DNA from 3 places in the Arthrobacter sp. PM3 genome. Region 1 is predicted to be linked to each of the others. Evidence: riboswitches for the same ligand, from Rfam matches in the RefSeq annotation. Region 1 holds a riboswitch; each other region holds the start of a gene.
The links. A riboswitch is a leader RNA that binds a small molecule or an ion and turns the genes downstream of it on or off. The one in region 1 is predicted to bind S-adenosylmethionine.

Region 1 (10,375 bases):
CGGCGGACAAAAGCAGCGCCTGGCGCTCGCCGGGATCCTCGCGATGCGCCCCGGGCTGCTCCTGCTCGACGAGCCGACCGCCAACCTGGACCCGGACGGCGTCCTGGAAGTCCGCGACGCCGTCGGCCGGTGCCTGGACAAGACCGGCGCCACCCTGGTGGTCGTGGAGCACCGGGTGGCGGTCTGGAAAGACCTGGTGGACCGGATCGTGGTCCTGCAGCCCGGCACCGCCACGGACCCCGCGGTCCTGATCGACGGGCCGCCGGACCGGGTTCTGGCCGAGGCGCGGGACATGCTCATCGGTGCGGGCGTCTGGGTGCCGGGCCATGTGCCAACGGCCCGGGTCCGGACCGCCACGGCAGCGGGGGAGCTCCTGCTGTCCGCGGACGGGCTCGCGGTCTCCCGTGAACGGCCGCGGCGGGCCGGGCTGCGCAAAGGATTCCGGGCCATCGCGCCGCGCCCGGTGCTGTCCGGCGTCTCGGCCCAGGTCCGTGCCGGCGAGGCCCTGACCATCACCGGGCAGAACGGCTCGGGGAAGTCGACCCTGGCGCTGACGCTGGCCGGTCTGCTGCGCCCCGTGGCGGGGACGGTGTCGGCCACGCAGGAACTCAGGGGTCCCGTCGTGGGCCGCGTAAGCGCCGGCGCCGATCCTTACCGGTGGAAGGCCCAGCAGCTGATCGCCCGGATCGGAACCGTGTTCCAGGAGCCCGAGCACCAGTTCGTCACCGGCAGGGTCTTCGACGAGCTCATGTTCGGCCCCCGCCACCTTGGCTATGGCGAGGAACGCGTGGACGAGCTCCTGGAACGGCTCCGGCTGACCGGGCTTGTGGACGCCAACCCCTACACGCTCTCGGGCGGCGAGAAACGGCGCCTCTCGGTGGCCACCGTCCTGGCGGCGCACCCGAAGGTGCTGATCCTGGACGAGCCCACCTTCGGCCAGGACGCCAACACGTGGGCCGAACTTGCCTCGTTCCTCGCCGAACTCCTCGACGCCGGCACCGCGGTGGTGTCCGTGACGCACGACGCCGAATTCTCCGCCGTCCTGGGCGGCACGGAACTCCGGCTCGGCGCAGGGGGTGCGGCCGCCGTAACCGCTGCCGCTGCGGACCGTGAACTGCCGGAAGCGGCCGCGCCATGAGAGCCGAACTGAGCCTTCGCGGCAACCACGCACTGCTGACCCGCGCCAACCCGCTGGCCAAGTTCACCGCCGTCCTGCTGATCACCATGGTCCTGGCGCTGTCTATTGACTGGGTGTCGGCGTCGGTGGCGCTGGCCTGCGAACTCCTTCTCTTCCCGCTCGCCGGCCTCACGCTCGCCCTGCTGTGGCAGCGCGGCTGGCCGCTGATCCTCGCCGCGGCGCTGGGCGGCTGGAGCACGGCCATCCTGGCGCCCGACGCCGGGGCCGTTCTGGTCGACGCCGGGATCTGGTCCATCAGCGCCGGTTCCCTGCAGCTGGGGCTCGGTTTCATGCTCCGCGGCCTGGCGATCGCGCTGCCGGCCGTGCTGCTCATGAGCTGCACCGACCCCACGGACCTGGCCGACGCCCTGGCGCAGAACGCGAAGCTGCCACACCGGTTCGTCCTGGGCACGCTGGCAGCCATGCGCCTCGTCGGGATCATGGCCGAGCAATGGCAGACCATCGGAATGGCCCGGCGTGCCCGCGGCGTGGGTTCGAGCGGCAGCCCCTACCAGCGGTTCCGGGCCACCCTGGGCCAGAGCTTCGGGCTGCTGGTGCAGGCGATCCGGAGCGCGTCCCGGCTGGCGGTGACGATGGAGGCGCGCGGGTTCGGCGGCGCGGCCCGGACCTGGGCCCGGCCGTCGACGTTTAGCGGACTCGACATCTGGGTGCTCCTGGGCGGGCTGGTCATAGCGGCCGCAGCCGTCGCCGCGGCCCTCGGCGCGGGCACCTGGAACCTCGTATTCCTCGCCCGCCAGTAAGGCACGCCCCACCGTTTATCGCATGGTGCGGGTATGCGTGTGACATTCACGGCATTCCGGCGCGGATGTCCCGAGTTAATAAATCATCCGTGATATTTTCGGGACATGACGCAACCGACTGCTGAACACGTAGGCCTGCTGCTCCGCGAAGCGCGCGGCGCGAAAGGCTGGACCCAGGGACAACTCGCCGCCGAGCTCGGCACCAGCCAGAGTGCGATCGCCCGGATGGAACAGGGCAAGCAGAACCTGAGCCTGAAAATGATCCAGCGTTTGGAGACGATCGTCGGGCACAGCATCGTCAACGTGGGCCGGCCCCAGATGACCCACCTGCGGGTCGAAGGCGCACGGACGCTCTCCGGTGCGGTGGACGTCAACAGCAGCAAGAACGCCGGCGTCGCACTCCTGTGCGCCAGCCTCATCAACCGGGGCACCACCACGTTGCGCCGCCTGGCCCGGATTGAAGAAGTCAACCGGATCGTGGAGGTGCTTACCAGCATCGGCGTCGAATGCACCTGGCTCAACGCCAACGACCTCCAGATCCGCCGCCCCGAGGTCCTGGACCTGGACTCCATGGACGTGGAGGCCGCCCGCCGCACCCGCAGCGTGATCATGCTCCTGGGTCCGTTGCTGGATGAAGCCGGCACCTACCGGCTGCCCTACGCCGGGGGCTGCGACCTCGGCACCCGCACCGTGCAGCCGCACATGCAGGCGCTGCGCCAGTTCGGCCTCAGCGTCGAGGCGAAGTCGGGTTTCTACGCTGTCCAGGCGCCGCCGTCGGACAGTTACGACCGCTCCTTCGTGCTGAGCGAACGCGGTGACACGGTCACCGAGAACGCCATCATGGCCGCCGCACACCGCCGCGGCACCACCATCATCCGCAACGCCAGCCCCAACTATATGGTGCAGGACCTCTGCTTCTACCTGCAGATGCTCGGCGTGGAAATCGACGGCGTCGGCACCACCACGCTGAAGATCACCGGCCGCCCGTCGATCGACGTCGACATCGAATACTTCCCCTCCGAGGACCCGATCGAGGCAATGAGCCTCATCACCGCCGGCATCGTGACCAACTCCGAAGTCACCATCCGCCGCGTCCCGATCGAGTTCATGGAAATCGAACTCGCCACCCTGGAGCAGATGGGCCAGCGGCTCGAGGTGTCGGGGGAGTATTTTGCCCGCAACGGCCGCACCCGCCTGGTGGATGTCACCACCAAGCCTTCGGAACTGCGGGCGCCGGAGGACAAAATCCACCCGATGCCCTTCCCGGGACTGAACATCGACAACCTGCCGTTCTTCGCGGTGATCGCCGCCAACGCCCACGGCCAGACCATGATCCATGACTGGGTGTACGAGAACCGGGCCATCTACCTGACCGAGCTGAACAAGCTGGGCGCCCAGGTGCAGCTGCTGGATCCGCACCGGATCTACGTCAACGGGCCCAGCAAGTGGCGCGCCGCCGAGGTGGGCTGCCCGCCGGCCCTCCGTCCCGCCGCCTGCCTGCTGCTGGCCATGCTCGCGGCCCGCGGCGTCTCTGAACTGCGGAACATCTACGTCATCGAGCGCGGCTACGAGGATCTGGCCGAGCGCCTCAACACCATCGGCGCGAAGATCGAGTACTTCCAGGACTGACCCGGTGTCGGGGGTAGCGCGTGTCGGGAGATCCTGACGCACAATAGAGTCATGCGAACCTTCGGCGCGGAGGAAGAACTGCTGATCGTCGACCCTGAATCGGGCCGGCTGCTTGCCCTCGCCGATCTCATGCTGCCCGGCCTCCTCCCGCCGGGGAAGGACGTCACCGGCGTCGGCCCGTCGCAGCGGCCGGTGCACGCGGAAGCCGACTTCAGCTACGAGCTCAAGCTTGAGCAGATTGAGACCCAGACCCGGCCGTGCCTGGATTACACGGAACTTCTCCGGCAGCTCAGGAAGGGCCGCGGGCTGGCGGACGGCGCCGCCCGGGTGCACGGGGGCCGGGTCGCCGCCCTGGCCACCTCGCCCCAGGGCGCCGCCACGCACCTGACCCCGAAGCAGCGGTACCAGACCATGCAGGAACGCTTCGGGCTTACGGTGCGCAACCAGCTGACCTGCGGCCTCCACGTCCACACCTATGTGGAGTCCCCGGAGGAGGGCGTGGCCGTCATGGACCGGATCCGGGACAAACTCGCCGTGCTGATCGCCCTCAGCGCGAATTCCCCGTACTGGAACGGCGCGGAAACAGGGTTCGAAAGCTACCGCACCCAGGCGTGGAACCGCTGGCCGGGATCGGGCCCCACCATGATTTTCGGCAGTCTTCCGGTCTACCGGCGGGTGGTGACCCGGCTGGTGGAAAGCGGCGTCCTGATGGATGAGGGCATGATTTACTTCGATGCGCGGCTGGCCCGGCTGCATCCCACGGTTGAGGTCAGGGTCGCCGATGTCTGCCTGCGGGCTGAGGATGCGGCGCTGATCTCCGTGCTGGTCCGTGCCCTGGTGGAGTCGGCGGCGCGGGAATGGAACGACGGCGTCGATCCCGCCCCCGTGCCCACGCTGCTGTTGCGGATGGCCGCATGGCAGGCCAGCAACTGCGGGCTGCGCGGGCAGCTCCTGGACTTCGGAACGTTCACCCCTGCCCCGGCCGCGGACGTCGTCCGGGCACTGGTGGACTTCGTGGCACCCGTGCTGGAAGAGCAGGGCGAGCTGGAACTGGCGCGCGAGGGCGTCGAACGGATCCTGGCGGAGGGCACGGGTTCGCAACTGCAGCGGGCACCGTTCCGGGAAGGCGGCCTGGCCGGCGTCGTCGAACGGGCCGTCGAAGTGACCATGCAGGGCGCCGTCACCGGCGAACCGGACGCCGCCTTCCGGGGCTGACCGCTTCCCTAGACCTGTTTGAGCGCCTGCCCGAGGTCGCGGATCAGGTCCTCGACATCCTCCAGTCCCACCGACAGGCGCACGACGCCGTCGCTGAGCCCGATTGCCGCGCGGCCCTCCGGGCCCATGGCCCGGTGTGTCGTGGTGGCCGGGTGCGTGATGAGGGACTTCGAATCGCCGAGGTTGTTGGAGATGTCGATGATCCGCAGCGCATCCAGGAGCGCGAAGGCGGCCTCCTTGGCGGTGCGCCCGGGGGAGGGCGACAGCTCCAGAGTGAGCACCGTGCCACCGGCCTTCATCTGCTTCGCGGCGAGCTCATACTGCGGGTGGGACTTCAGCAGCGGGTACTTCACCCAACTGACCGCGGGCTGCTCTTCAAGCCATTCGGCCAGGCGCAGGGCGGAGGCGGAGGAGTGGCTGACGCGCAGGGCCATGGTCTCCAGGCCCTTGGTCAGGACCCAGGCGTTGAACGCGGACAGCGACGGTCCGGTGTGCCGCATGAGCTGCTTGACAGGCCCGTCGATGAATTCCTTGCTGCCCAGAATGGCCCCGCCAAGCACCCGGCCCTGGCCGTCGATGTGCTTGGTGCCGGAGTAGACGATCACGTCCGCGCCGAGGTCCCCGCAACGCTGCAGCAGCGGCGTCGCGAAGACGTTGTCCACCACCACGGTGGCGCCGGCGGCGTGGGCCAGCTCGCTCACGGCGGCGATGTCCACGATTTCCTGCATCGGGTTCGACGGCGACTCGAAGAAGACCGCCGTGGTCGGCGCGGACAGCGCGGCGCACCACTGGTCCAGGTCCGGGCCGTCCACGAAGACCGTCTCGACACCCCAGCGCGGCAGGATCTCGTTGAGGATCACGAAGCAGGAGCCGAAGAGCGAGCGGGCGGCGACCACCCGGTCGCCCGCCGCCAGCAGCGCGCCGAGGGCGGTGAACACGGCGGACATGCCGGACGCCGTCGCAAAACACGCCTCGGTGCCTTCCAGCAGCCGGAGCCGCTCCTGGAATGTCGCGACCGAAGGGTTGCCGTAGCGGGAGTAGACGAAGCGTTCGTCCTCCCCGGTGAAGGCGCGCTCTGCGGCGGCCGCGGACTCGTAGACGAATCCTGAGTTGAGGAAGATCGGCTCGGCCGTTTCCTGGAAACCGGTGCGGTCAAGGCCGCCACGGACAGCCTGGGTGTCGGCCGCCCATCCGGCGGCGTCAGGATTGAAGGTCACTTAATTCTTTCCAAGGTTGGTGGGCAGGCCGCGGTTCTTCCAGCCGTTGACGGTGCGGTCGCCAAAGCGGTCAGTTTCGCCTTCGAAGCCCTCGAGGACGTTGTATGAGGTGTAGCCGGCCTGCGTGGCGGCCGTCGCGGCGGCGATCGACCGGGCGCCGGAACGGCACAGGAACAACAGTTCGACGCCGGTGTCCTCCGGGGCCTGCCGCCGGAGCTCTTCGACGAAGTGCGGGTTCGGCAGGCCGCCGGAGAGGTTCCACTGGATGAAGAGCGGATCGTTGCGCCCAGTGCCTGCGGCCGCTGTGTCCGGGACGCCGATGTGCGCCCACTCGGCCTCGGTCCGGACATCCACCAGGATGGCGCCCGCTTCGAGCCTGGCCCATGCCTGGTCCGGGCTGAGGTCTCCGGCGTAGCTCATGCGTGGCCCTCGAAGGCTTCTTCCTCGCCGAACTCGCCGGTGTCGAGGTCATCGACGGCGTTGGCCACGGCGGCGTCCGCGCTCGCAATCGCCGACGGCAGGACCAGCGCCTGCGCCACGATGACGGTGCTGCCGTTGAACGTGGCGGCGGGGCTTCCGTGCAGGACATAGCCCTCGGCCAGGGCTGCAGACACCCGCTCGCAGAAGGCGCGGTCATCGGCGCCGGTAAACAGGCGGTAGGCCAGCTTCTCCTCGCTGGCGGATGCTGTACCGGGTACAGCGGGTGCGGATATGTCAGGCACGACGGATCTCCTCTTTCACGCTTGCAGCTCGAATGGTCGATATGCCGAGTATTCACCTGAGGCACCCCGCCGCGAAAGGGAGGGTTGCCGACCGGCCAGTCAGGGCTTGCCACCGGTTCTCATTACTCCCCAAGAACGTAACACTTACGACGCCGGCACGCAGTGCCGCCGTCGTCATGTTCCGTAACCGGGCCGCCGCCGCAGTGCCCACGCCGTGGCTGCGGCCAAGTAGTAGCGCGCTCCAGTTTCGGGTACTGCCCACTCGTGCCCGCCGGGGGGAAGCGCAGTGTACTGGGTGAATCGGAGTACTGGGGAACTGCTGAGGCAATCAAACTACGACGGAATGGAGTCACCGTGGGCCCGCGCATACTGGTTACCGGCATTGCAGGCGCCGCTGGCATGGCCGTCGCGGCCCAGCTTGCCGCGCGCGGCATCCCCTGCCTGGGCTCCGACGCCCGCGCCATCACCCGCCAGTCCGGGGACGCCCAGGCGGCGGCGGTCAAACTTCTGCCGGCGACGGATCCGGACATGGTCCTGGACCTGCGCCGGCTGGTGGACCGGGAAGCCATCAACGTCATCATCCCGACCCTCAGCGTCGAACTCCCGGTGCTGGCCGCTGCCCGCGCCGGATTCGGCCCGGACGTGCGGATCATTGTCGGCGACCCCGACGCGGTGGCTTTGGCCAATGACCACCTCTTCACCGCATGGGCCCTGCACGCAGCCGGTGTCCCTGTCCCGCGCTTCGCCGTCCCGGGCGACCTCGCCGCCGCGCCGGCCTCACTGGCGGGTCTCAACGGGCCGGTCGTCGTCAAACCCCGGGTCTTCAAAGGCTCCCGCGCTGTCCATCTGCTGGCCGGGACGGCCTCCGTGAACTGGAAGAACATGCCCTCCGGCCAGCTGGTCCAGGAATTCATCCCGGGCAGCGACTACGTCGCCCTGGTCTTCGGCACCCCGGCCCGCAACGCGATGGCGCCGGCGGCCGTGGTCCTGGAAAAGACCAAAACCCCGTACGGGCGGCCCGGAACCGACGAGGTGGCCCGCAGGGTCCCTGCCGGTGAGGCCGGGGATGTGCGCAAGCTCGGGCTGGCGGCCGTCCGCACGCTCGGCCTGACCGGGCCGGTTCAGGTCCAGATCCGGCGCCGTGCCGACGGCACCCCCGTGGTGCTGGGCGTGTGCGCGACGCTGGGGGAGAACAGCCGGTGGGCTCCGGAACTGCTCGACGCCGTGCTGGCCACCTTCATGCTGCCGGCGTTCAACCCGGCATCCTTCCGCCGCAGCCCCGCAGTGCCCGCGGACGCCCTGGGCTGAGCGAAACAGCAACGCGGGGTCAGATAGCGCCCATCCCGGACCCCGGAATGGGCTGTATCTGACCCCGCGTTGCCTGTCGGGAGGGGAGAACTATTCGATCGTGGCGAAGAGGGCGTTGAGCTCGGCCGTGAGCTGCCGGCGCAGTTCCGGCGTCCCGATTTCCTGGCCGTCGATGTGGTTCACGGGCGCCAGGAGCCGGATGCTGGAGATCAGCCAGACGGCGTCGGCATCCAGCAGGTCCTTCGGTTCCAACGGGCCGTAGCCCAGCTCCCAGCCGGCCGCCTTGGCGGCGGTGAACAGGGCCCCCTGGGAGGTGCCCGGCAGGATGCCGCTGTCCAGCTGCGGCGTGATGAGCCGGCGGACCGTGCGGACGCCGCCCGCGCCGTCGTCCGTGGTTTCCAGGTGCGCCAGCAGGACGGTCGACGTAGGTCCCTCCAGCACCCGGCCGTCCGCCGACGTGAAGATGACATCGTCCGCCCCGTGCTGTTGGGCGTAACGCAGCGCCGCCATGTTCACGGCGTAGGAGAGGGTCTTGGCGCCGAGCAGCAGCCAGGGGGCGCGTTCGCCGACCTCGCTGTCGTAGCCGCGGTCCAGCAGGATGACATCGAGCCCCGACTCGCGCTGCCGGCGGCCCGCCGTCCCGGGGGCGGAGGCCTGCACCCAGCAGGTGGGGGCTGCGGCGCCTTCCGGTCCGCGGGTGACGAGCAGCTTCACGACAACCTCGTCCTCTGCCGCGCCGCCCGCCGCGGCCACGGCAGGATCCTGGCGCCGGTATTCGCTGATCGCGGTGTCCACCGCACGCCGCCAGGCGTCCTCGGCGGGGATGTCCAGGTCCAGGAGGCGGGCCGAACCGGCCAGCCGGTTCAGGTGGGCCTGGATCTTGCGGGGCCGGCCGCCCACGGCAAGCAGCGATTCGAAAACACCGTCGCCGCGGGTGGCGCCGAGGTCCGTGGCCATCAGCTGCGGCTTGGACGCATCAGCCACGCGGCCGCCGTCGAACGCCGGGTCGAGGAAGACCAGGACGGTCGCGGACGCAGGCACAGAGGCGGGAGAGGTCATGGCTCCAGCTTAGTCCCGCCGGTCCCGGGATAGGATTTGCTCGTTGCCCGTTCCGGAACGGTTCCGCGGGCCTGGAGGTTGAGGGGTTCGCCTGTGCTGTGGCCATTTCCGCTGGCGGAGACACTTCCGTCCTGGGCGGTCCTGATCCTGTCCGTGATCGACCTGGCCATCCGCGTGCTGGTCCTGGGCATCATCCCCGGAAACCGGCGGCCCACCACCGCGATGGCCTGGCTGCTGTGCATCTTCATTGTGCCCACTATCGGCCTTCTGCTGTTCCTGCTGTTCGGGAACTTCCGGCTTTCCCGACGCCGCCGTGCCCAGCAGGAGGCGGTCAACACCCGCATCCGGGCGGGGACGTCGGAACTGCAGGCCGATGAAAGCCGCTACGCCGGACCCGAATGGGTGGCCTCCGCCTCGGAACTGAACAAGACGCTGGGATCGCTGCCCATGGTGGACGGCAACAGCGTCGAGCTGCTGCCCGGCTATCCCGACTCCATCAAGGCGATGACCGAGGCGGTCCGGGGCGCCAAATGGTTCGTCAACGCCGAGTTCTACATCATGAGCTCGGACCACGTCACTGATGACCTGCTGACCGCGATGGAGGACGCGGCGGAGCGCGGCGTGGAGGTCCGTGTCCTCTTTGACCACCTCGGATCGCTCCGGATCAAGGGCTACCGCCGGCTGACGGACCGGCTCAAGGCCAGCAAGATCCGCTGGCGGCCGATGCTGCCGCTGCGTCCCGTGCATGGCCAGTGGCGCCGTCCCGACCTGCGCAACCACCGCAAGATCATGGTGATCGACGGCGAAATCGCCTTCACCGGATCCCAGAACCTGATCGAGCCCTCCTACAACAACCCCAAGCACCGCAAGGTGGGCCGCGAATGGGTCGAGCTCATGGCCTGCCTGCGCGGACCGATCGTCACCACCCTGAATGTGGTCTTCGCGACCGACTGGCTCAGCGAAACCGACGAGTCCCTCGAAGAGCAGCTGGGGCACCGGCCGGAGCCGCATCCCGGAAACGTCACGGCCCAGGTAGTCCCCAGCGGCCCCGGATTCAGCACCGAGAACAATCTGCGGCTCTTCAACACGCTCATCTACTCCGCGCAGCACAGGATCTCGCTGTGCAGCCCCTACTTCGTCCCCGACGACTCGCTGCTCTATGCGGTGACGACGGCGGCGCAGCGCGGGGTCGATGTGGAACTCTTCGTCTCGGAAAAGGGCGACCAGTTCCTGGTCCACCACGCCCAGCAGTCCTACTACGAGGCCCTGCTCGAGGCCGGGGTGCGG
Region 2 (10,375 bases), 1.1 Mb from region 1:
CCGGAAGCACCTCTACGTGGACACCTTCTCGCCGCTGCTCAACCACGAGCAGTGGCGCCAGGACCTTGCGGCCAACGGCGGCACGCCGGGCCAGGCCGGCTACGGGCTCATGGCGTGGCTGGTCCTGCACCGCGGCTGGTTCCAGTGGCTGGGCATGGACACCCCGGAGTAAACCGACGCCGCTCCGCTCCGGAAATTTCGCGATATATCTTGACCGGTTCCCGGGCGCGATATATCGTGACTTCATAGTCGCGATATGTCGTTAGCCAGCCCGCCCGTTTTTCGCATCTTCGGAGGAACCATGTCAGAGAACACGTGGACCGTGACCGGCCCGCAAACCATCGACGTCGACGGCGTCCGCGCGCTTAAGCTCGGGATCGTCCGCGGCCGCTTCGACGTCGTCACCCACGACGAGAACGTGGCCACCATAGAAGTTTCGGAAATCTCCGGCGATCCGCTGTCAGTCTCGGTGGTCGACGGCCGGCTGGAGGTCCGCCACCAGCTCCACGGCGCCCATGGCTGGTTCAAGAACCTGATGGAGAGCGTCCACAACAGCAGCAACAACTCCGTGGTGATCAGCATCGCACTGCCGGCCGGCGTCGACGTCGAGGCCGGCACGGTGAGCGGCGACGGCCTGGTCTCCGGGCTCAGCGCCCACACCCGGCTGAACACCGTCTCGGGATCCGTCATGGCCGACGGCACCTCGGGAGACCTCTCCGTCAATACGGTCAGCGGCGAAGTGATCGCCCGGAACCACCACGGCGTGCTGACCGCCAAGAGCGTCTCCGGCGAAGTGACGGCCTCGGGCGAGTTCAGCCACATCCGCGCCAATACCGTCAGCGGCGACCTGAACTTCGATCTCCACGGTTTCACCCGCGATTTCGGCGCCAACTCGGTCTCCGGCGATGTCACCATCCGGCTGCCGCACGACGTCGGGGTGGACATCGTCGCCAAGTCCGCCAGCGGGGCCGTGGTCATTGACGCCCTGAAGTATGCCCAGCCCGGCGGCACCGTCCAGACCATTGCGGGACCGGACGCCAAGCTGATGCTGGTGCGGACCAACTCCGTGTCCGGCAAGACCTCCATCTTCCACGGCCAGCCGTCCGCGGACCCCGAAACGGCCCGCTGATGCCTCCCGTCTTCGCCCACGGAGCCCTGCGGCTGTACCTGCTGGCCCTGCTCGAATCCGGCCCCAAGCACGGCTACGAGCTCATCAAGGCCCTCAGCGAGCGGTTCGGCGGCACCTACTCCCCCAGCGCCGGCACCATCTACCCGCGGCTGGGCAAGCTCGAGGAGGAAGGGCTCGTCGCCACCCACACCGAAGGCCGCCGCACGAACTACAGCATCACGGCGGCAGGCCTCAACGAACTGAACAGCCGGCGGGACGAGCTCGCCGGCGTCGAGAACGACATCTCCGCCTCGGTCCGCCGGCTCGCGGACAACCTGCGCCAGGACATCCGCGTTAACATGCGCGGGCTCCGGGCCGATCTCGCGGCAACGGCGGAAGCCGCACGCTCCTCGGCCCGCGCCGGAGGGACGGCCGGCACGGGGCCTGCCGGCGCGTGGTACTCCCCGGAGGGCGAGAGGCGGCTGAAGGAAGCCGAGATGCTTGTCCAGGCCTTCCGCGACGACATGCGGGTAGAGCTGCGCCGCCACGCCGGGAAAAGCCCCGTCACGGCCGTCACACTGGAGACCGTCCGGACCGTGCTCGACCAGGCCAGGATCTCGATCCGCAATTCGCTCGGCGGCTGACGCTCCCGGTTCGCGGCGGGTGCCGTGATGTGGGAGACTTGAGGGCAGCTCTTTTGAGTACCAAGATTAAGGAGGCCAGCTATGAGCAAGCGTGCACGTAAACGTCGTGACCGTAAGCGTGGCGGCGCGAACCACGGTAAGCGCCCCAACACCTAAGCCACGGCTAGGATCAAATGCTTTAAAGCCAAAGACCCCGGAACCGCACGGTCCGGGGTCTTTGGCTTTGGCTGAGGATCCCTCGCGGTGCGGCTCAGGCGTCCACGGGCCGGATGGAGTGGATCCGGTCCAGGATGGAGTTCTTCAGGTTTTCCGGGGCCGCTTCGGTGCACGAACGCTTAACCATCACGCGGATGACACATTCGAGGTCGTACTGCTCCAGGCATTCCGGGCAGCTGTCCAGGTGGTCCTTGATTTCCGCGATGTCGCTATGCGTCAGCGCACCGTCCAGATATTCGTAGATTCGTTGCATCCGGGCGTCGTCGCAATCGCCCAGTCCCTGGCAGTCGCTCATTTCCTGTTCTCCTGATTGTTGCTCTCGGCCGTGGCGCTTGACTCGGTGGCGGCCCTGAATCCCCGTTCGGCGGCATAGTCCGCAAGCATGTCCCGCAACATCTTCCGGCCGCGGTGCAACCGGGACATGACGGTCCCGATGGGGGTGTTCATGATGTCTGAAATTTCCTTGTACGCGAAGCCTTCGACGTCGGCGAAGTACACCGCCAGCCGGAATTCCTCCGGAATGGCCTGGAGTGCACGCTTGACGTCCGAATCCGGCAGGTGGTCCAGGGCCTCGGCCTCCGCCGAACGCAGTCCCGAGGACGTGTGCGACTCGGCGCGGGCAAGCTGCCAGTCCTCGATCGTGTCCGAGTTCGACTGCAACGGCTCGCGCTGCCGCTTCCGGTACAAGTTGATATACGTGTTGGTCAGGATCCGGTACAGCCAAGCCTTCAGGTTCGTCCCGGGCTTGTACTGGTGGAAAGCGGAAAAGGCCTTCGTGTACGCCTCCTGAACCAGGTCCTCGGCGTCCGAGGGATTCCGGGCCATCCGCATGGCCGCGGAATACAGCTGATCCACGTACTGCATGGCATCGCGTTCAAAGCGCACGCGGCGCTCTTCCGCCGACTCCTTGGAGACGTCCAGCGGCTTGCCGTCCACCTCGGTTTCCAAGGCGGCAGCACTGCCGGCGTCAGGGGCTTCAGTGGAAGGGGCGTCGTTTCCGGCAACCTCGTGCATGGCCGCAACGGCCGGGTCCATGGTGCTCATTGCCTTCAAGTCTACTGTCACCTTCCGCCGGGCGCCCCGGACTCCCGCGGGCGCCACGGTCCACGTCTGCCCGAAACCGGCTTCCGGTTCCGTCCTCTCCAACACCTGAGTCAAACCGTCCAACTCCTGATCCTTCTTCAGCCGTACCGAACCTGCCTTTCACAACGACGTCAGGCAGGCAAATATTCCGCAAAAGTGCAAGACTAGAACCGGTTCCCCCGCAGTGAATCCGCGGTTCGTCCAACCAGGAGGAAATTCATGTCGTTTGTCCGCTTTCTCGCCCGGCCCATGCTCGCCTCCAGTTTCGTCCTCGCCGGCATGGACAAGCTAAAGAACGCGGATGACACTGCGGCACAGTTGTCCCCCCTGCTCCGGCGCGCTGCCGACGCGCTCCCGTTCCAGACCAATGAGAAGGTCCTGGCCCGCGTGATCGGAGGCACGCAGGTGGGTGCCGGCGTCTGCTTCGCACTCGGCAAGTCCGCCCGGCTGGCCGCCACCGTCCTCGCGGTCATTTCGGCCCTGAACGGCTACGTCGAATGGCGCAGCGCGGACATCTCCTCGAAGGAAGCCCGCGACGCCCGCCGCAAGCAGCTCCTGAAGAACGTCTCCCTGACCGGCGGCGTGCTGCTGGCCGCCGTTGACACCGCCGGCAAGCCCAGCCTGGCCTGGCGCGCCGGCCACCTCGCCGCCGACGCGAAGAAGAACGCCGCCCACTTCGCCGCCGATGCCCGCAAGACCAGCAACAAGCAGCTGAAGAAGGCCGACAAAGTAGTCCGCAAGGCCGCCAAGACTGCCGGGGCCTAAGACGGTAATGACTGGCGCCACCTCCTCCGCAACCACCCCCTCCCGTCCGGACAGCACCCCGACGTCGGACGGCGGTCCGCACTGGGCCGCGCCGTTCGCCGCACGGCCGGTTGACGCCACCGTCACTGTCCCGGGGTCGAAGTCCCTGACCAACCGGTACCTCGTGCTCGCCGCCCTGGCGGACGGCCCCTCCCGGCTGCGGGCTCCCCTGCACTCGCGGGACTCCGCGTTGATGATTGCGGCCCTGCGCCAGCTCGGCGCGACCATTACCGAGGTTCCCGGCGACGGTGCCTTCGGCCCCGACCTGGAAATCGTCCCGCTCAGCATCGACGCCGCGGCGGACACGGACATTGACTGCGGCCTGGCCGGCACGGTCATGCGCTTCGTGCCGCCGGTGGCCGCGCTGCGCCGCGGCGAGTCCCGCTTCGACGGCGACCCGCATGCCCGCAAGCGCCCGATGGGCACCATCATCGAGGCCCTGGCCGGCCTGGGCGTGGCGGTCAGCGCGCCCGACGGCGGCCCGGCGTCGTCATTGCCGTTCACCGTCCGCGGCACCGGAGCTGTGCGCGGCGGCCACCTCGTCATCGACGCCAGCGCGTCATCCCAGTTCGTCTCCGCACTGCTGCTGGCCGGCGCCCGGTTCACCGAGGGCCTCCACCTGGAACATGTCGGCGCCCCCGTGCCGAGCCTCGACCACATCAACATGACCGTGGCCGTGCTGCGCGGGGTGGGCGTGAGGGTGGACGATTCGGTGCCGAACCACTGGGTCGTCTCCCCCGGCCCGATCCGCGCCTTCGACGTCCGGATCGAGCAGGACCTCTCCAACGCCGGGCCGTTCCTCGCAGCGGCCCTCGCCACCGGCGGCACCGTGCGGGTCCCGAACTGGCCCGCCCGGACCACACAGGTCGGTGACCTCTGGCGGGGCATCCTGGCCGCCATGGGCGCCACCGTGACCCTCGACGGCGGCACCCTGACCGTCAGCGGCGGCCGGGAGATCCAGGGCGGCGACTTCGACGAGACCAGCGAACTGGCCCCCACCGTGGCCGCGCTCTGTGCGCTGGCCAGCGGTCCGTCGCGGCTAAGCGGTATCGCCCACCTCCGCGGACACGAAACGGACCGGCTCGCTGCCCTCGTAGCCGAAATCAACCGGCTCGGCGGCGACGCCGAAGAGACCGCCGACGGACTCGTCATCCGCCCGGCCAAGCTGCACGGCGGCGTCGTGCACAGCTACGCCGACCACCGCATGGCCACGGCCGGCGCCATCCTCGGCCTGGCCGTACCCGGCGTCGAGGTCGAAGACATCGCGACCACGGCCAAGACCATGCCGGACTTCCCGCAGCTCTGGGAAGCCATGCTGACGCAGGGAACCGCCGCAGACGAGGACTCCGCCGGTGGCGCGCAGCACTGATTCCTGGGATGAATCCGACGTCCGGATCCGTCCGAACAAGAAGGGCTCCCGGCCCCGCACCAAGGACCGGCCCAGCCACGACGACGCCGTCACCGGGCGCATCATCACCGTTGACCGCGGACGCTACACCGCCGTCGTCGACGAGGGCACGGCCGGCGAACGCAAGATCATCGCGGCGCGGGCCCGGGAGCTGAGGCGCAGTCCGGTAGTGGCGGGAGACTTTGTCTCCCTCGTCGGGGACGTCAGCGGCGAACCCGACACGCTCGCCCGGCTCGTCAAAATCCAGGACCGGCGCACACTGCTGCGCCGCAGCGCCGATGACACCGACCCGGTGGAGCGCGCCGTCGTGGCCAACGCCGACCAGCTCGTGGTGGTGGTCGCCGCGGCCAATCCGGAGCCCCGGACAGGTTTCATCGACCGCGCGCTGGTGGCCGCCTACGACGCCGGCATTGAACCGCTGCTCCTGGTCACCAAGGCCGACGTCAAGGATCCCGCCGAGCTGCTGTCCAACTACACCCACCTTGAGCTTCCCGTCATCATCTCCAAGACCGCGGACTCCGCCGCATCGGGCATCGATGCCCGCTCCGACGACGGGCTTTCCGCCCGGCTCGACAGGGACGCCGTCTCCCAGCTGCGCGGCTATCTCGACGGCAAGGTCACCGTCATGCTGGGCCATTCGGGCGTCGGCAAATCGACCATGGTCAACGCCCTGACCGGAGCCGAACGCGCCACCGGCGGTGTGAACGCCGTGACGGGCCGCGGCCGGCACACCTCGTCCTCGGCCCTGGCACTGAAGGTCAACGACGCACCGGCCGGCAGCTGGATCATCGATACCCCCGGCATCCGGTCCTTCGGACTTGCCCACGTGGATCCGGACCGGATCCTGCACTCCTTCCCGGACCTGGAACCGGGGACCGACGATTGCGAACGCGGCTGCAAGCACGACGCCACCGCCGTCAACTGCGGCGTCGACGCCTGGGTCGCGGCCGGGCACGCCGGCCCCTCGGGCCCGGCACGGCTGGCGTCCCTGCGCCGGCTGCTCGGCACGGACCCACGGATGGAAGCGCAGGAAACCAAGGAACTGGGCACGGTTTCGTAAGCCTCCCCCGGCGCGCGGCTCCCGCCGACGGCGGCGCCGTGCCGCGGCCTCCCCGCAGGCCGCCCGCTTAGACGGTAGTTTGGAACCATGAGCCAAAATGCTTCGAGCTACAACGATGACCTGCGCCTTGCCCATGTCCTGGCCGATTCCGTCGATTCCCAGACCATGAGCCGGTTCAAGGCGCTGGACCTCCGGATCGAAACGAAGCCCGACCTCACCCCCGTCACCGACGCCGACAAGTCCGCCGAGGAAGCCATCCGCGGCCAGCTCTCCCGGTCCCGCCCCCGCGATGCCGTCCTGGGCGAGGAATTCGGCAGCTCGGGGCACGGCTCCCGGCGCTGGATCATCGACCCCATCGACGGCACCAAGAACTTCGTCCGCGGCGTCCCGGTCTGGGCCACCCTGATCGCCCTCGTCGACGAGGGCGAGCCGGTGGTCGGCGTCGTCAGTGCACCGGCCCTTGGCAAGCGCTGGTGGGCGGCCAAAGGCGCCGGGGCCTACACGGGCCGCTCACTGGCGGCCGCCACCCGGCTCAGGGTCTCCAACGTTTCCCGGCTCGAGGACGCCTCACTGTCCTACTCCAGTCTCGGCGGCTGGAAGGAACGGGGGAACCTGGACGAGTTCCTGGGCCTGACCGAGGAAGTGTGGCGCACCCGCGCCTACGGCGACTTCTGGTCCTACTGCCTCGTGGCCGAGGGCGCAGTGGACATCGCCTGCGAACCGGAACTGAACCTCTACGACATGGCGGCCCTCGTGCCGATCGTCACGGAGGCCGGCGGCCGCTTCACCTCGCTGGAGGGCGAGGACGGCCCCTTCGGCGGCAACGCGCTGGCCACGAACTCGATCCTGCACTCCGAAGTCCTCAAGCGGCTCAACCCCGGACTCGACGACCTCCTGTAGGCGTAACAAAGCGCTTCACAATCCGGGACCGCCTTTTCCCCGGCCACGCGGATGTCCTACGCTCGATGCAGGTCACGAGTGCCAGCGTAAAACCCCGGTTTGCTGGCCGGCAACCCTCCATTCGCGGTGGGGTGCCCCGGGTGACGACCTGGCCGGTCCGGAGCGGACCCGGCAAGCGCGGATTCCCACGAGGTGGGGTCCTGTCCGAGTGAGGTCCCATGACAACTGCCACTTTCCCTGCCGCCGCCGAATTCCACGCAGCCTCTGGAGCCGGGCAGGACGATGCCCGCTTTGCCGCGGCCGCCCGCCCGCTGGCCGCCGTCACCGGGGCGGAAATCCAGGCCCCGCTGATCACCGGCGGCCACGCCCGGTACGCCAACCTGGACTACGGCGCGTCCGCCCCGGCCCTGTCCCTGGTCTCGGCCTACCTGAACGAAATCCTGCCGTACTACGCCAGCGTCCACCGCGGCGCCGGCTACGCGTCCCAGATCAGCACCTCCGTCTACGAGAACTCGCGGGACATCGTCCGGGACTTCGTCGGCGGCCGGCCGGACGACTCCGTGATCTTCACCCGCAACACCACCGACTCGCTGAACCTGCTCGCCGGCTGTCTGCCCCTGAAGGACGGCCGTCCCGCGGGCGAGGTCCTCTACCTCGACATCGAACACCATGCCAACCTCCTGCCCTGGCAGAACGTTCCGCACCGCAGCGTCGTTGCCGCGGCCACCCTCGAAGCCACCGTGGACCGGCTCCGTGAGGAGCTCGCCCGCGGCGGCGTGAGCCTGCTGGCCGTCACCGGCGCGTCCAATGTCACCGGCGAAATCCTCCCCGTCCGGGCCCTGGCCTCGCTGGCTCACGAGTACGGCGCCAGGATCGTAGTGGACGCCGCGCAGCTGGCCCCGCACCGGCGGATCAATATCGCCGCGGACGACATCGACTACCTCGCCTTCTCAGGGCACAAGCTCTACGCCCCCTTCGGCGCCGGCGTTCTCGTGGGACGGACGGACTGGCTCGACGCCGGCACACCGCACCTGGCCGGCGGCGGCGCCGTCCGCGACGCCCGGCTCGATTCCGTCAGCTGGACCACCGGTCCCGCACGGCATGAAGGCGGCTCCCCGAATGTCCTGGGGGCGGCGGCGCTGGCCCGCGCCACCCAGGTGCTTGCCGAGCTGGACCCGGCGCAGTGGTACGAGCACGAGGAAGCCATCCGCTCCTACCTTGTCGAGGGCCTCGAACGCATCGAGGGCGTGACCGTGCACCGGATCTTTGCCGGGTCGGACAACGGCAGCATCGGCGTCGTGAACTTTTCCGTGGCAGGCTACGACGCCGGCCTGGTGGCCGCCTACCTCTCCGCCGAGCATGGCATCGGCCTGCGCGATGGCCGCTTCTGCGCCCACCCGCTGCTGAAGCGGCTCGGCCTGCCCGCCGGTTCACTGCGTGCCAGCTTCGGCCTGGGTTCCCGGCTGGAGGACGCCGAGCGCCTGCTGGCCGGCCTCCGCCAGCTGCGGCAGGCGGGACTCGGCTGGGACTACGTGGTGGATGCCGGCCGCTGGGTGCCGGCCAACGACACCCGCAACTACCCGCACTGGGCGCCCAACACCCCGGGCACTGCCGGTGCCGCGCCCTGCACCCTCGACTGAGCGGCCGCAGGCCGGGACCGCGTGCGGTAAATTCGGAAGGTACCTGCAACCGGCAGGAATTTCCCGAAGGAGACTGAAACGTGGCACGCGGCGGGCCCAAACTCCAGCACGAGCGGCGCCGGGAGCTCGGGCAAAGCTTCCAGGACGGCGGGGAGCACTACGAACGCGTCCGGCCCGGCTACCCGGAGGAATCCGCCGCATGGCTAATCCCGGCCGGGGCGAAAGACGCCGCAGATGTTGGCGCCGGCACGGGCAAGTTCACCGCCCTCCTGGCCGCCCGGGGCCTCCACACGGTGGCCGTTGACCCCTCCGCCGACATGCTCGGACAGCTCGGCCGGACCCTGCCGGAGGTCACCGCTGTCGTCGGCACCGCCGAGGACACCGGCCTGGCGCCGGAATCGTTCGACCTCGTCACGGTGGCCCAGGCCTGGCACTGGTGCGATCCCCGCCGGGCCAGCACCGAGATCGCCCGGATCCTGCGCCCGAACGGCGTCCTGGGCCTGATCTGGAACCAGCTGGACACCTCCGTCCCCTGGGTGCATCGGCTCTCGCGCATCATGCACGCCGGTGACGTGCACAAGCCGCACTTCCGGCCGCCCGTGGGCCCTGAGTTCACCGGACTGGAGAGCCACCTGACCCGGTGGGAGGATTCCGTGACCCCGGAGGACATCAAAGAGCTGGCGAAGTCCCGCAGCTACTACCTTGCGGCCTCCGAAACCACCCGGGCCAAGGTGACGGCCAACCTCGACTGGTACCTGAACGAACACCTGGGCCATGCCCCGGGCGACCTCCTCAGCCTGCCCTACCTGACCCAGACCTGGCGCGCCGTCCGGACCTGAACCCGCGCTGCGCCGCTCCCGCCGGTGCGACCGGTGAGAGCTTCCATATAAACCGCCTGTGACGTGCCCGCTACGTCCCGGATTGCACCGAAACACGCTGGCGCTTATTGTTTCGGTATGCCTAATAATTAGTTGTAGGCATACAAAACATTGACCCCGGCCGTTTTCCGCGCCGGAGCCGACCGCCGCGTCAACGCCGACGCGCCAATCACGGGAGCTGGCAGTGCTGGACGTCAAGGGACACGAACAATCGCCGCAGGGTGCCCGCACCTACAAGCATCCGGCTGCCCGCAAAGCCCTGCTCGGGCTGCTGGGTCCGGCGTTTGTCGCATCAATCGCCTACGTGGACCCCGGAAACGTCGCCGCCAACCTGACCGCCGGGGCGAAATACGGATACCTGCTGGTCTGGGTCCTCGTCGCCGCCAACATCATGGCGGTTCTCGTGCAGTACCAGTCGGCCAAGCTGGGGGTCGTCACCGGCAAGAGCCTGCCCGAAATCCTGGGCGAGCGGCTCAAGCCGTTTGGGCGACGGGCGTTCTGGCTGCAGGCCGAAATCGTTGCCGCCGCCACCGACCTCGCTGAAGTGGTGGGCGGGGCGATCGCCCTGTACCTGCTGTTTGGCCTCCCCCTCCCCGCGGGCGCCCTCATTGTCGGCGCGGTGTCGATGGTCCTG
Region 3 (10,375 bases), 2.1 Mb from region 1:
ACCGATTTGCGTTTAAGGTTCTCCGGCCGGGCCAGGATGTCGATCCGGCGCCGGGTGCTGATCCCGGCGAGCGGCCGCAGCACAATGTCCGGGTTGAGCACGGGCCGCGCCGTGTGCCGGGGCAGCAGCCCGATCACTCCGCCGGCCGCGACCAGCGCCGCGACGGTCGAGTAGTCGTTGATCCGGTGCACAATATTCAGCTCCCGGCTCGAGACGGCAGCGACGGCGGAGAGCACATCCGCGGGGGAGTATCCGGCGCGGCTGGTCACCCACGGTTCACCGACGACGTCGTCCGCCGTCACCGCCGCCTGGCCAGCCAGCCGGTGCCCGGCCGGCAGCGCCACGTCCAGCGGCTCATGCGCGAGTGGAATCACCGCGACGCGTTCCTCGGGCCAGCGCGGGCTGTGGTCCATCCGGTGCGCCAGCACCAGGTCGTAGCGCGCGGTCAGGGCCGGGAAGTCCTGCTGGGCCACGTCCTCGTCGGAGAGCAGGATCCTGGGCCGGCCCGGGCCGTCCAGGAGCCGGGCGAGCGGGGCGAACAGGGCCTGCCCCGCGCTGTGGAACCCGCTGAGCGTCACCGGCGCCACGGGCGAGCCGTGGTACGCGCCGATCGCCGTCTTCGCATCCGCCATGGCGCTGACGACGGCGGCCCCCGCGTCCGCGAGGACCTGCCCGGCCTCCGTGAGCACCAGGTTCCGGCCCTCCTTCCGGGTCAGCGGCACCTCCACGGACTTCTGCAGCGCGGCCAGCTGCTGCGACACGGCCGAGGGCGTCACGAGGAGGGTTTCGGCGACGGCCTTGACGCTGCCCAGGGCGCCGAGTTCGCGCAGCATCTCCAGCTGGTGGATTTCCATGCGAGCCATTCTATGCAACAGCAATTCCTAAATCGTCGATTGAGAAAAATTCGGTTGTGCTAAACCTTTCTGGTGGGTCTAATGGGGTGAGTTGACCCACACGCCCGTGCCGCGCGGCGCAACGCAGTGCAGACCAAACACAGATAGGACAGTCCATGAAGGCTCTCTACAAGGCCGGCGCCCACGCAGGATTCGAACTCGTTGACCGCCCCGAGCCCGAAGCCGGTCCGGGCGACGTGAAGATCCGCGTCATGACCACCGGCATCTGCGGCACGGACCTGCACATCCAGTCCTGGGACGCCTGGGCGCAGGGCATCATCAACGCCCCGCTGATCGCCGGCCACGAGTTCTACGGCGAGGTCGTCGAAATCGGCGAAGACGTCCTCGACGTCAAGGTCGGCGACCGGGTCTCCGGTGAGGGGCACATCGTCTGCGGGATCTGCCGCAACTGCCGCGCCGGGCGCAAGCAGATGTGCATCAACACCGTCAGCGTCGGCGTCCAGCGCGACGGCGCCTTCGCCGAGTACGTGGTGATCCCCGAAACCAATGTCTGGGTCCACCAGGATCCGTCCGTGACACCGGAACTGGGCGCCATCTTCGATCCCTTCGGCAACGCCGTCCACACCGCCCTGAGCTTCCCGCTGGTCGGCGAGGACGTCCTGATTACCGGTGCCGGGCCGATCGGCCTGATGGCGATCGCCGTCGCACGGCACGCCGGCGCCCGGAAGATCGCCATCACCGACGTCTCCGCGCCGCGGCTGGACCTGGCCCGGAAGCTCGGCGTCGACCTCGCGATCGATGTCTCGAAGATGCGGGTCAAGGACGCGCAGCGCGAACTCGGGATGCGCGAGGGCTTCGACATCGGCATGGAAATGTCGGGACACCCCACCGCGCTGCCTGAGATGATCGACAACATGAACCACGGCGGCCGGATCGCGATGCTGGGACTGCCCAGCCAGTCCATCAACATCGACTGGGGCAAGGTGGTCACGCACATGCTGACCATGAAGGGCATCTACGGCCGCGAAATGTTCGAAACCTGGTACGCGATGAGCGCGATGCTCTCCTCCAACCCGGTCCTGCACGCCAACATCTCCGCCGTGGTCACGGACACGCTGCCTGCCACGGACTGGGAAAAGGGCTTCGACGTGGCCCGTGCCGGCGTCGGGGGCAAAGTGGTCCTCGACTGGACCGTCTTCTGAGCCGACCTTCCAGCCCGCCCGTTCCGGCCACTGTCCATACCCCGCATTTTTCCCCGCACCCAACCAGCTGAGGAGCCCACCGAAATGTATTCAGCCATCAAGGACCAGCTGCAGCACGAACTCGACGAGATCCGCAGCGCCGGACTATACAAGACCGAGCGCCACATCGACTCACCGCAGGCCAACCACATCAAGGCCGGGCAGATCGGCGAATCCAGCGCCGACGTCCTGAACTTCTGCGCCAACAACTACCTCGGCCTCGCCGACCACCCGGAAATCATCGCCGCCGCCAAGACAGCCATGGACGAGCGCGGCTTCGGGATGGCCAGCGTGCGCTTCATCTGCGGCACCCAGGACCTGCACCTGGCCCTCGAGAAGCGCGTCTCGGCGTTCCTTGGCACCGAGGACACCATCCTGTTCTCCAGCTGCTTCGACGCCAACGGCGGCGTGTTCGAATCCCTCCTCGGCCCGGAGGACGCCGTCATCTCCGACGCCCTGAACCACGCCTCCATCATTGACGGCATCCGGCTCTGCAAGGCCCAGCGGTTCCGCTACGCCAACCAGGACATGGCGGACCTCGAGGCCAAGCTGATCGAAGCCACCACCCAGGAGAACCCGGCCCGCCGCAAGGTGATCGTCACGGACGGCGTCTTTTCGATGGACGGGTTCCTGGCCCCGCTCGAAGCCATCTGCGACCTCGCCGAAAAGTACGACGCCCTGGTCATGGTGGATGACTCCCACGCGGTGGGCTTCATGGGGGCCTCCGGTGCCGGGACCCCGGAACACGCCGGCGTCTCGGACCGCGTGGACATCTACACCGGCACCTTCGGCAAGGCCCTCGGCGGCGCCTCCGGCGGCTACGTCTCCGGCCGCCGCGAAGTGATCGCCATGCTCCGCCAGAAAGCCCGTCCTTACCTGTTCTCCAACTCGCTGGCCCCTGCCATTGTCGCGGCCACGCTCAAGGCCCTGGACCTCGTGGAAAACTCCGGCGAACTGCGCAGCAAGCTCTTCGCCAACGCGGAGCTCTTCCGGAACCGGATGGGCGAGGAAGGCTTCGAGATGCTCCCCGGTGAGCACGCGATTGTCCCGGTCATGTTCGGCGACGCCGTCATGGCGGCCAAGGTGGCCGACGCCATGCTCCACCACGGCGTCTTCGTCACCGCGTTCAGCTACCCCGTGGTCCCCAAGGGCGCCGCCCGGATCCGCGTGCAGCTCTCCGCCGCGCACAGCGCCGAGGACGTCGAGGCGTGCGTCCAGGCGTTCGTGCAGAGCCGGGCCGCCGTCGCCGGCTGACCCCGGCGCCCCCGCCCGGCGCCCCCGCCCGGCGCCGAATTGCAGAGGTCCGGGCGTGGGTCTGCCGTGAATTGCAGGGCCCTGGCATGGTCCGGCCGTGAATTGCAGGGCCCTGGCGCGGTCGGGCCTGGCTCGTTCAACCTCCGGCTTCCTCCATGGGCTTGTCCGCGGGACATGCCCAGTTCTGGCTGCGAGGACTGGACATAGTGCCACTATGTCCAACGGCCACGAGCAAGAACGGGCATGTCCCGGGCTGGGCTGCCGCAGTGAGGGGCATGTCCAATGGCTGCGACCAACAAAGGGCATGTCCCGGGCTGGGTTGCCGCAGTGAGGGGCATGTCCAGTGGCACGAAGCAGGGGAGGGCATGTCCGTTGGTGCGGACAATCTGAGACGTCCTGTCGCGGATCGGCGCCGCTCGCCCGCTGCTCCCGCCCGGTCGCCCGTCTCGGCGCCGCACCCCGCGCCCCAACCCCGCCTCAAACCCAGCCACCGGCGTGTCCGTCTGCAAGGATGGAACCATGTCAGCAACTTACGATGTCGTGATTGTCGGCGGCGGTATCGCCGGCCTGTCCCTCGCCTCCGCCCTGGCCGGCCAGTGCAGCGTGGCCCTGGTCGAAGCCGAGCAGACCCTCGCCTACCACACCTCGGCGCGCTCGGCCCGGCAGCTGATCCCCAGCTACGGCCCGCCCGTGGTCCAGGAACTCACCGTCCGGACCCTGGAGCTCATCGCCTCCCGGGACGCCGGGCTCCCGGAACCGGTGCTCACCCCGCGCGGCTTCATGCTGATCGGCGACGACGCCACCGTCCGCGCCGAAGCCAGCGGCCACATGCACCGGATCACCCACGCCGAGGCCATGGAACTGTGCCCGGCACTGGTTCCGGAATCCTTTAGCGCCGCCGGCCTGGACACCGGATCCTTCGCCTGCAACGCCCCCGTGCTCCTCGAAGACCACCGGCGGCGGGCCGAAGCCGGCGGCGTGGACATCATCACCGGCGCCAGGGTCCATTCGGCCCAGCGGCTCGGCTCCGGCTGGGAACTCGGCGCGGGCCAGGAAGGCTTCCAGGCGGCCGTCGTGGTCAATGCCGCCGGCGCCTGGGCTGACGAACTCGCCGTCCTGTCCGGGGTCGAGAAGCTCGGCCTCCAGCCGTACCGGCGCACCGCCGCGATCGTCGACGTCGCCCATCCGCTCCCGGCGGGCTGCCCGATGGTGGCCGCGGCGGATGACAGCTTCTACTTCCGGCCCGAGGGCGGCCAGGTCCTGATCTCGCCCTCCGAGCACGTGCCCAGCGGCCCCGAGGACGCCAAACCCTATCCCGGCGACATCGAAGGGCTCGTTGCCCGGCTCAACACGATCACGACGCTCGGGATCCGCGGCGTCAGCAAGGCCTGGACGGGCCTGCGGACGGAAGCGGCCGACGGCGTCCCGGTGGCCGGCTTCGACGCCGAGGCCCGGGGATTCTTCTGGCTCGCCGGCCAGGGCGGGTACGGTTTCCAGACCTCCTCCGGCATCTCGGAACTGGCCGCCGGACTCATCCTCGCAGGACAGGACGGAGGCGCCAGTCCGGCATCCCGGACAGCGGAGGCGCTGGCCGCGACCCGCTGGTCCATCCGGCGCTGAAGAATGGTTCCATGAGCATCCTGATCACCAACATCGCCGAACTGATGACCCAGGACGCGGAACACCGCGTCCTCCGCGACGCGGCGGTGGTGATCGAGGGGGAGCGGATTTCCTGGCTCGGTCCGGCGGCCGCCGCCCCGGCGGCGGACGAAGCCGTGGATGCCGGGGGCCGGGCGCTGCTGCCGGGATGGGTCGATTCCCACACCCACCTGATTTTCGCGGGGGACCGCACGGCCGAGTTCGAGGCCCGGATGGCGGGGGAGAGCTACAGCGCCGGCGGGATCGCCGTCACCACGGGCGCCACCCGGAGCACGAGCGACTTTGACCTCACCCGGCTGGCGATGGGCCGCGTAGCAGAGGCCGTCGCCCAGGGCACCACGTACCTCGAGACGAAGACCGGCTACGGACTGGACATCGAGAACGAGGCGCGCAGCGCCCGGATCGCCTCCACGGTCGCGGACGAGGTCACCTACCTCGGGGCGCACCTCGTGCCCGCCGGGACGGACGCGGAGGAGTACACGGAGCTCGTGTGCGGGCCGATGCTCGCCGCGGTGCTGCCCTACGTCCGCTGGGCCGATGTGTTTTGCGAGCAGGGCGCGTTCAACGAGGACCAGTCCCGCCGGGTGCTCCAGGCCTGCAAGGACGCCGGGCTGGGACTGCGCGTGCACGGCAACCAACTCGGCGAGGGCCCCGGTGTCCGGCTGGCGGTGGAATTCGGCGCCGCGAGCGTGGACCACGTGAACTACCTCTCCGCCGCGGACATCGATGCCCTCGCCGGCACCTGGACCGGCTGGGACGGCGGCACCGGTCAGGGCGGCACCGGTCAGGGCGGCACAGGTCAACGCGGCACTGGTCAACGCGGCACCGTTGCCACTTGCCTGCCGGCCTGCGACCTCTCCACCCGGCAGCCGCTCGCCCCCGGCCGGGAGCTGCTCGACGCCGGCGTGCAGATCGCCCTGGCCTCCAACTGCAACCCCGGCACGTCCTACACGAGCTCCATGGCGTTCTGCGTCACCACGGCCGTGCTCCAGATGCGGCTCAGCGTCCACGAAGCGGTGCGTGCGGCAACGTACGGCGGCGCCCTGGCCCTGGGCCGGGAGTCCGGAAACGACGCCGACGGCGAACGGGCGGTGGGCTCGATCGCCGTCGGACACCGGGCGGACCTGCACCTGCTCAACGCGCCGTCGGCCACGCACCTGGCCTACCGGCCCGGCATCCCGCTGACGCACGCGGTCTGGCGGGCCGGGATCGCGCAGCCGGTGCGGTAGCCCGGTAGGACAGCGCGGTCGGTGCGGTAGCCCGGCTAGAAGATCATGGGCGGCGCGTCCAGGACGGTTTCGTCCACGCGCCGATCCTCCCACTGGGTGAAGGGCTTATCCAGCTCATACTTCCCGCGCGCGGTGCGCAGCAGGGTCCTTACCTCGGCGTTCTCCGGGTTGTTCAGGGATTCGAAATATTCCACGGACCAGTGGAACCAGCGCATGCAGAACAGCCGCATGGTCAGCCCGTGCGTTACGAACAGCGCGTTGGGGGCGTACGTGGGTTTGGACCAGTGTCGGTAGAGGGTTTCCATGAAGGAGGAAATCCGGTCATACACGTCGGAGCCGGACTCGCCCTCCCTGAAGCGGTAGAAGAAGTGGCCGTAGGCGTTGCGGAGCTCCTTTTGGTCCTCGATGTCCCCGGCGATCTGGAAGTTAGCCCAGTCCTGCTCCCGCAGCCGCGGTTCCTCGATCACCCGTTCCACCAGCGGGCCCAGATTGAGTGCCTCGAGGGTCTGGTAGGCGCGCAGGTACGGGGAGACGTAGACGCACACCGGTCGGCCCCCCAGCTGGCGCCGGACTTCGTCCCCGGCCGCCGTGGCCTGCTCCACGCCCAGGGGTGTCAGCGGGATCCGGTAGTCCGGGACACGGTTGTAGATCGAGGTGTCGGCATTGGCGGCGGACTGGCCGTGCCGGATCATGATGATTTTCCGGGGCGCACTCATAAACCCCAAGCATAGGCTCGGCGGCGGCGGCCCCGCCGTGACGGCAGTGCGGACGGCACCGCGGCGGGGTCAGCAAACTCCCGGCAACTGCAGGCAAGATAGGAACATGTTGGTTCCCTCCCGCCGTCGGCTGCGGTTCGAAGTCCTGATTGTCCTGGGGTTGTCGCTGGGGCAGTCCGCGGTCTACTCCGTGGTGCAGCTGCTGGACAAGATGACCGCGGCGCCGCTGGCCCAGGGAACGTCCACGCTGAACCGCTCGCAGAGCGCGCGTGAATACTTCGACCTCACCTACCAGCTACTGGACATCATGTTCGCCCTGGTCCCGGTGGCCCTGGTGATCTACTTCCTCACCGAACACCGTCCGGTCGGGGAGCGCGGCGGCTCGGCGTTCCGGCGGATCGGCTTCGACTTCGCCCGGCCCGGCCGGGACCTCCTGCAGGGGCTGGGACTGGCCGCCGCCATCGGCATCCCCTCGCTGGGACTCTACGCCGCCGGCCGGGCCCTCGGGATCACGACGGCGATCATCCCCAGCGCCCTGGACACGTACTGGTGGACGGTGCCGGTCCTGGTCATGTCCGCGATCCGGCACGGGATCGTCGAGGAAGTGATCGTGGTGGGCTACCTGCTGGACCGGCTCGGGAAACTGGGCTGGAGCACACCGGCGGCCATCGCCGCCAGCGCCCTGCTCCGCGGCAGCTACCACCTGTACCAGGGCTTCGGGCCATTCATTGGCAACGCGGTGATGGGCGTGGTCTTCGCCCTGGTGTACACCCGGACCAAGCGGGTGATGCCGCTCGTGATCGCCCACGCCATCCTGGACACCGTGGCGTTCGTGGGATTCAGCCTGTTCGGCAAGGCCGTGGGCCTGGGCTGACCCCGCGTTGGAGTTAAATGGTTTCGGCCGCCGTCTGGTGGGTGACATCGTTGGCACCCGCCAGACGGCGGCCGAAGTGTGTGGGGCAGCTGGAGCGTTAGATCGTGACCGCTCCGGAGGCGGTCTCGAAAGTAACGGAAAGGATTCCCGGAGTGCCGTGCGGGGCAATCCAGTTGACGGCGACGTCCTCCAGCGGCTTTTCCACCGGTTCGCCCAGCCATTCCGTCACGCGCTCCGCCGAACCGGCGATGGTCAGCGCGGACATCTTCACATCGGACGCGTAGGCGTTGGACGGGTGAAGCTCCGGGTCGCCCTCCCACTTGAGCATGTACGGCACCTGGGGGTCGGCGATGAGCCCCAGGATGCCGATCTGCTTCCAGACCAGCTCGCGGCCGTCGGGGAACTTCCGGTTGCCGTTCACGGCCGACCGGCCCAGCCGCTCCTCGAACGGGGCGAGGTCGTCCACTTCGACGCACCAGCCCATCCAGCCGCCGCCGGCCTCGGAGCGGGCACGGACTGCCTGGCCGAAGGGGGCCTTGTCCGATGCCGGGTGGTTCAGTACCTCAACAACCTCAAGGTACTTGTGTCCCGCGAGCGGGATAATCATGTTGCGTGTGCCGAAGCGGGGGTGCACTCCGCCCTTCACGGCTTCGACGCCGAGGGCAGACGCAATACGTTCAGTGGTGGCTGCCAAGCCATCGTGTTCACAGGCGTAAGAAACGTGATCCATGCGCATGACCTCATCTTGGCACTTTGTGATAAAGCTCTCAGCTTAGGCTCGCCTTACCGTCATGGGATGTCTCGCGGCCGGTGCCGCCGGCCCCTGACGGCAGGCGGATGCTGCCGCCATCTTCATCTTCGTCACAAAGCTATCCAGCGGCCCGCCGCCGTTCCTACACTGAAGCGCAAGGTCATGAGTGCCAGCGCACAGCCCCGGCTTGCTGGCCGGCAACCCTCGTATCGCGGTGGGGTGCCCCGGGTGAAGACCCGGCCGTCCGGCGACCGCCGGAGGGCAAGCGCGGCGCCTGTACCGCTCCCGGGCCGATGGCCCCGGGCGGTGCTGTGCCCGGTCCCGTAAGGAGCATCAATGTCCAGTGCCTGGTCCTTCGAAACCCGCCAGATCCACGCCGGCCAGGAGCCGGATTCCGCCACCGGCGCCCGGTCCCTGCCCATCTACCAGACGACGTCGTTCGTGTTCCCCAGCGCCGAGAGCGCGGCGAACCGCTTCGCCCTGGCCGAGCTCGCACCCATCTACACCAGGATCGGCAACCCGACCCAGGACGCGGTGGAGCAGCGCGTGGCGAGCCTTGAAGGCGGCCTCGCGGCCCTGCTGCTCAGCTCCGGCCAGGCCGCCGAAACCTTCGCCATCCTCAATATCGCCGAAGCAGGGGACCACGTGGTGGCCAGCCCCAGCCTCTACGGCGGCACCTACAACCTGCTGGCCCACACGCTCAAGAAGTTCGGCATCTCGGTGACGTTCGTGGCGGACCCGGACAACCTGGAGCAGTGGCGCGATGCCGTGCAGCCCAACACCAAGCTGTTCTTCGGCGAAGTGGTCTCCAACCCGCGCCAGGACGTGCTGGACATCGAAGGTGTCGCCAAGGTGGCCCACGAGGCCGGGGTGCCGCTGATCGTCGACAACACGCTCTCCACCCCGTACCTCATCCGCCCCATCGAGTGGGGCGCGGACATCGTGGTCCACTCGGCCACCAAGTACCTTGGCGGCCACGGCGCCGCGATCGCCGGTGTGATCGTGGACTCCGGCAACTTCGACTTCGGCAAGGACCCCGCACGGTACCCGAACTTCAACACCCCGGACCCCACCTACAACGGCCTGGTCTACGCCCGCGACCTCGGTGCCGGCGGCGCCCTGGGGGCCAACCTGTCCTACATCCTCAAGGCCCGGGTCCAGCTCCTGCGCGACCTCGGCTCCGCCGTCTCGCCGTTCAACGCCTTCCTCATTGCCCAGGGCATTGAAACGCTCAGCCTGCGCGTCGAGCGCCACGTCGCCAACGCCACCAAGGTGGCGCAATGGCTGGAGGCCAGGGACGACGTCGAATCCGTCGCCTACGCCGGGCTGCCGTCCAGCCCCTGGTTCGAGCGCGGCCGCAAGTACGGCCCCAAGGGGACCGGCGCCGTCGTGGCGTTCAATATCGCCGGGGGAGCCGAGGCCGGCAAGCGGTTCGTCGATGCACTGGAGCTGCACTCGCACGTGGCCAACATCGGCGACGTCCGCTCCCTGGTGATCCACCCGGCGTCGACCACCCACAGTCAGCTCTCGCCCGAGCAGCAGGCCGTGGCCGGCGTGAACCCCGGGCTCGTGCGGCTCTCGGTCGGCCTGGAACACATCGATGACATCCTCGCCGACCTCGACGCCGGCTTCCGCGCAGCCAAGGGCGCCTAACAGGGGCCGCCGCGCCGGGATCGCCGGAACGCATCGCAGTCGCCGTAACCTTCCGGCGTCCGCGACGGCTTCCGGCGAACCCGGCGTGCAGCGAGCCCGCGTCCTGCGAACCCGGTGCGGGGCTGTCACACGGATGTCACATTC

Region 2: linked by a shared signal. The riboswitch ahead of CFN17_RS18735 (aminotransferase class V-fold PLP-dependent enzyme) and the one ahead of CFN17_RS04060 (DUF1737 domain-containing protein) in region 1 are both predicted to bind S-adenosylmethionine.
Region 3: linked by a shared signal. The riboswitch ahead of CFN17_RS13495 (bifunctional o-acetylhomoserine/o-acetylserine sulfhydrylase) and the one ahead of CFN17_RS04060 (DUF1737 domain-containing protein) in region 1 are both predicted to bind S-adenosylmethionine.

Annotation. Positions count from the first base shown of each region.
Region 1 covers NZ_CP022314.1:857,063-867,437, reverse strand. The annotation lists gene CFN17_RS04090 (ABC transporter ATP-binding protein) at 1-1,138, shown strand, start outside; gene CFN17_RS04085 (energy-coupling factor transporter transmembrane protein EcfT) at 1,135-1,938, shown strand; gene CFN17_RS04080 (UDP-N-acetylglucosamine 1-carboxyvinyltransferase) at 2,044-3,567, shown strand; gene CFN17_RS04075 (glutamate--cysteine ligase) at 3,619-4,782, shown strand; gene CFN17_RS04070 (O-succinylhomoserine sulfhydrylase) at 4,791-5,999, opposite strand; gene CFN17_RS04065 (rhodanese-like domain-containing protein) at 6,000-6,419, opposite strand; gene CFN17_RS04060 (DUF1737 domain-containing protein) at 6,416-6,721, opposite strand; SAM riboswitch class IV at 6,734-6,848, opposite strand; gene CFN17_RS04055 (hypothetical protein) at 7,076-8,029, shown strand; gene CFN17_RS04050 (aminodeoxychorismate lyase) at 8,120-9,088, opposite strand; gene cls (cardiolipin synthase) at 9,182-10,375, shown strand, end outside.
Region 2 covers NZ_CP022314.1:4,111,050-4,121,424, forward strand. The annotation lists gene CFN17_RS18690 (GDSL-type esterase/lipase family protein) at 1-172, shown strand, start outside; gene CFN17_RS18695 (DUF4097 family beta strand repeat-containing protein) at 302-1,129, shown strand; gene CFN17_RS18700 (PadR family transcriptional regulator) at 1,129-1,752, shown strand; gene CFN17_RS20100 (50S ribosomal protein bL37) at 1,834-1,908, shown strand; gene rsrA (mycothiol system anti-sigma-R factor) at 2,003-2,263, opposite strand; gene CFN17_RS18710 (sigma-70 family RNA polymerase sigma factor) at 2,260-3,012, opposite strand; gene CFN17_RS18715 (DoxX family protein) at 3,271-3,816, shown strand; gene aroA (3-phosphoshikimate 1-carboxyvinyltransferase) at 3,824-5,224, shown strand; gene CFN17_RS18725 (ribosome small subunit-dependent GTPase A) at 5,208-6,323, shown strand; gene hisN (histidinol-phosphatase) at 6,411-7,223, shown strand; SAM riboswitch class IV at 7,294-7,407, shown strand; gene CFN17_RS18735 (aminotransferase class V-fold PLP-dependent enzyme) at 7,442-8,863, shown strand; gene CFN17_RS18740 (class I SAM-dependent methyltransferase) at 8,944-9,702, shown strand; gene CFN17_RS18745 (Nramp family divalent metal transporter) at 9,926-10,375, shown strand, end outside.
Region 3 covers NZ_CP022314.1:2,958,955-2,969,329, forward strand. The annotation lists gene CFN17_RS13455 (LysR family transcriptional regulator) at 1-854, opposite strand, end outside; gene tdh (L-threonine 3-dehydrogenase) at 1,010-2,056, shown strand; gene CFN17_RS13465 (glycine C-acetyltransferase) at 2,141-3,349, shown strand; gene CFN17_RS13470 (FAD-binding oxidoreductase) at 3,869-4,969, shown strand; gene CFN17_RS13475 (amidohydrolase family protein) at 4,981-6,237, shown strand; gene CFN17_RS13480 (histidine phosphatase family protein) at 6,273-6,953, opposite strand; gene CFN17_RS13485 (CPBP family intramembrane glutamic endopeptidase) at 7,060-7,827, shown strand; gene CFN17_RS13490 (VOC family protein) at 7,925-8,563, opposite strand; SAM riboswitch class IV at 8,737-8,852, shown strand; gene CFN17_RS13495 (bifunctional o-acetylhomoserine/o-acetylserine sulfhydrylase) at 8,915-10,231, shown strand.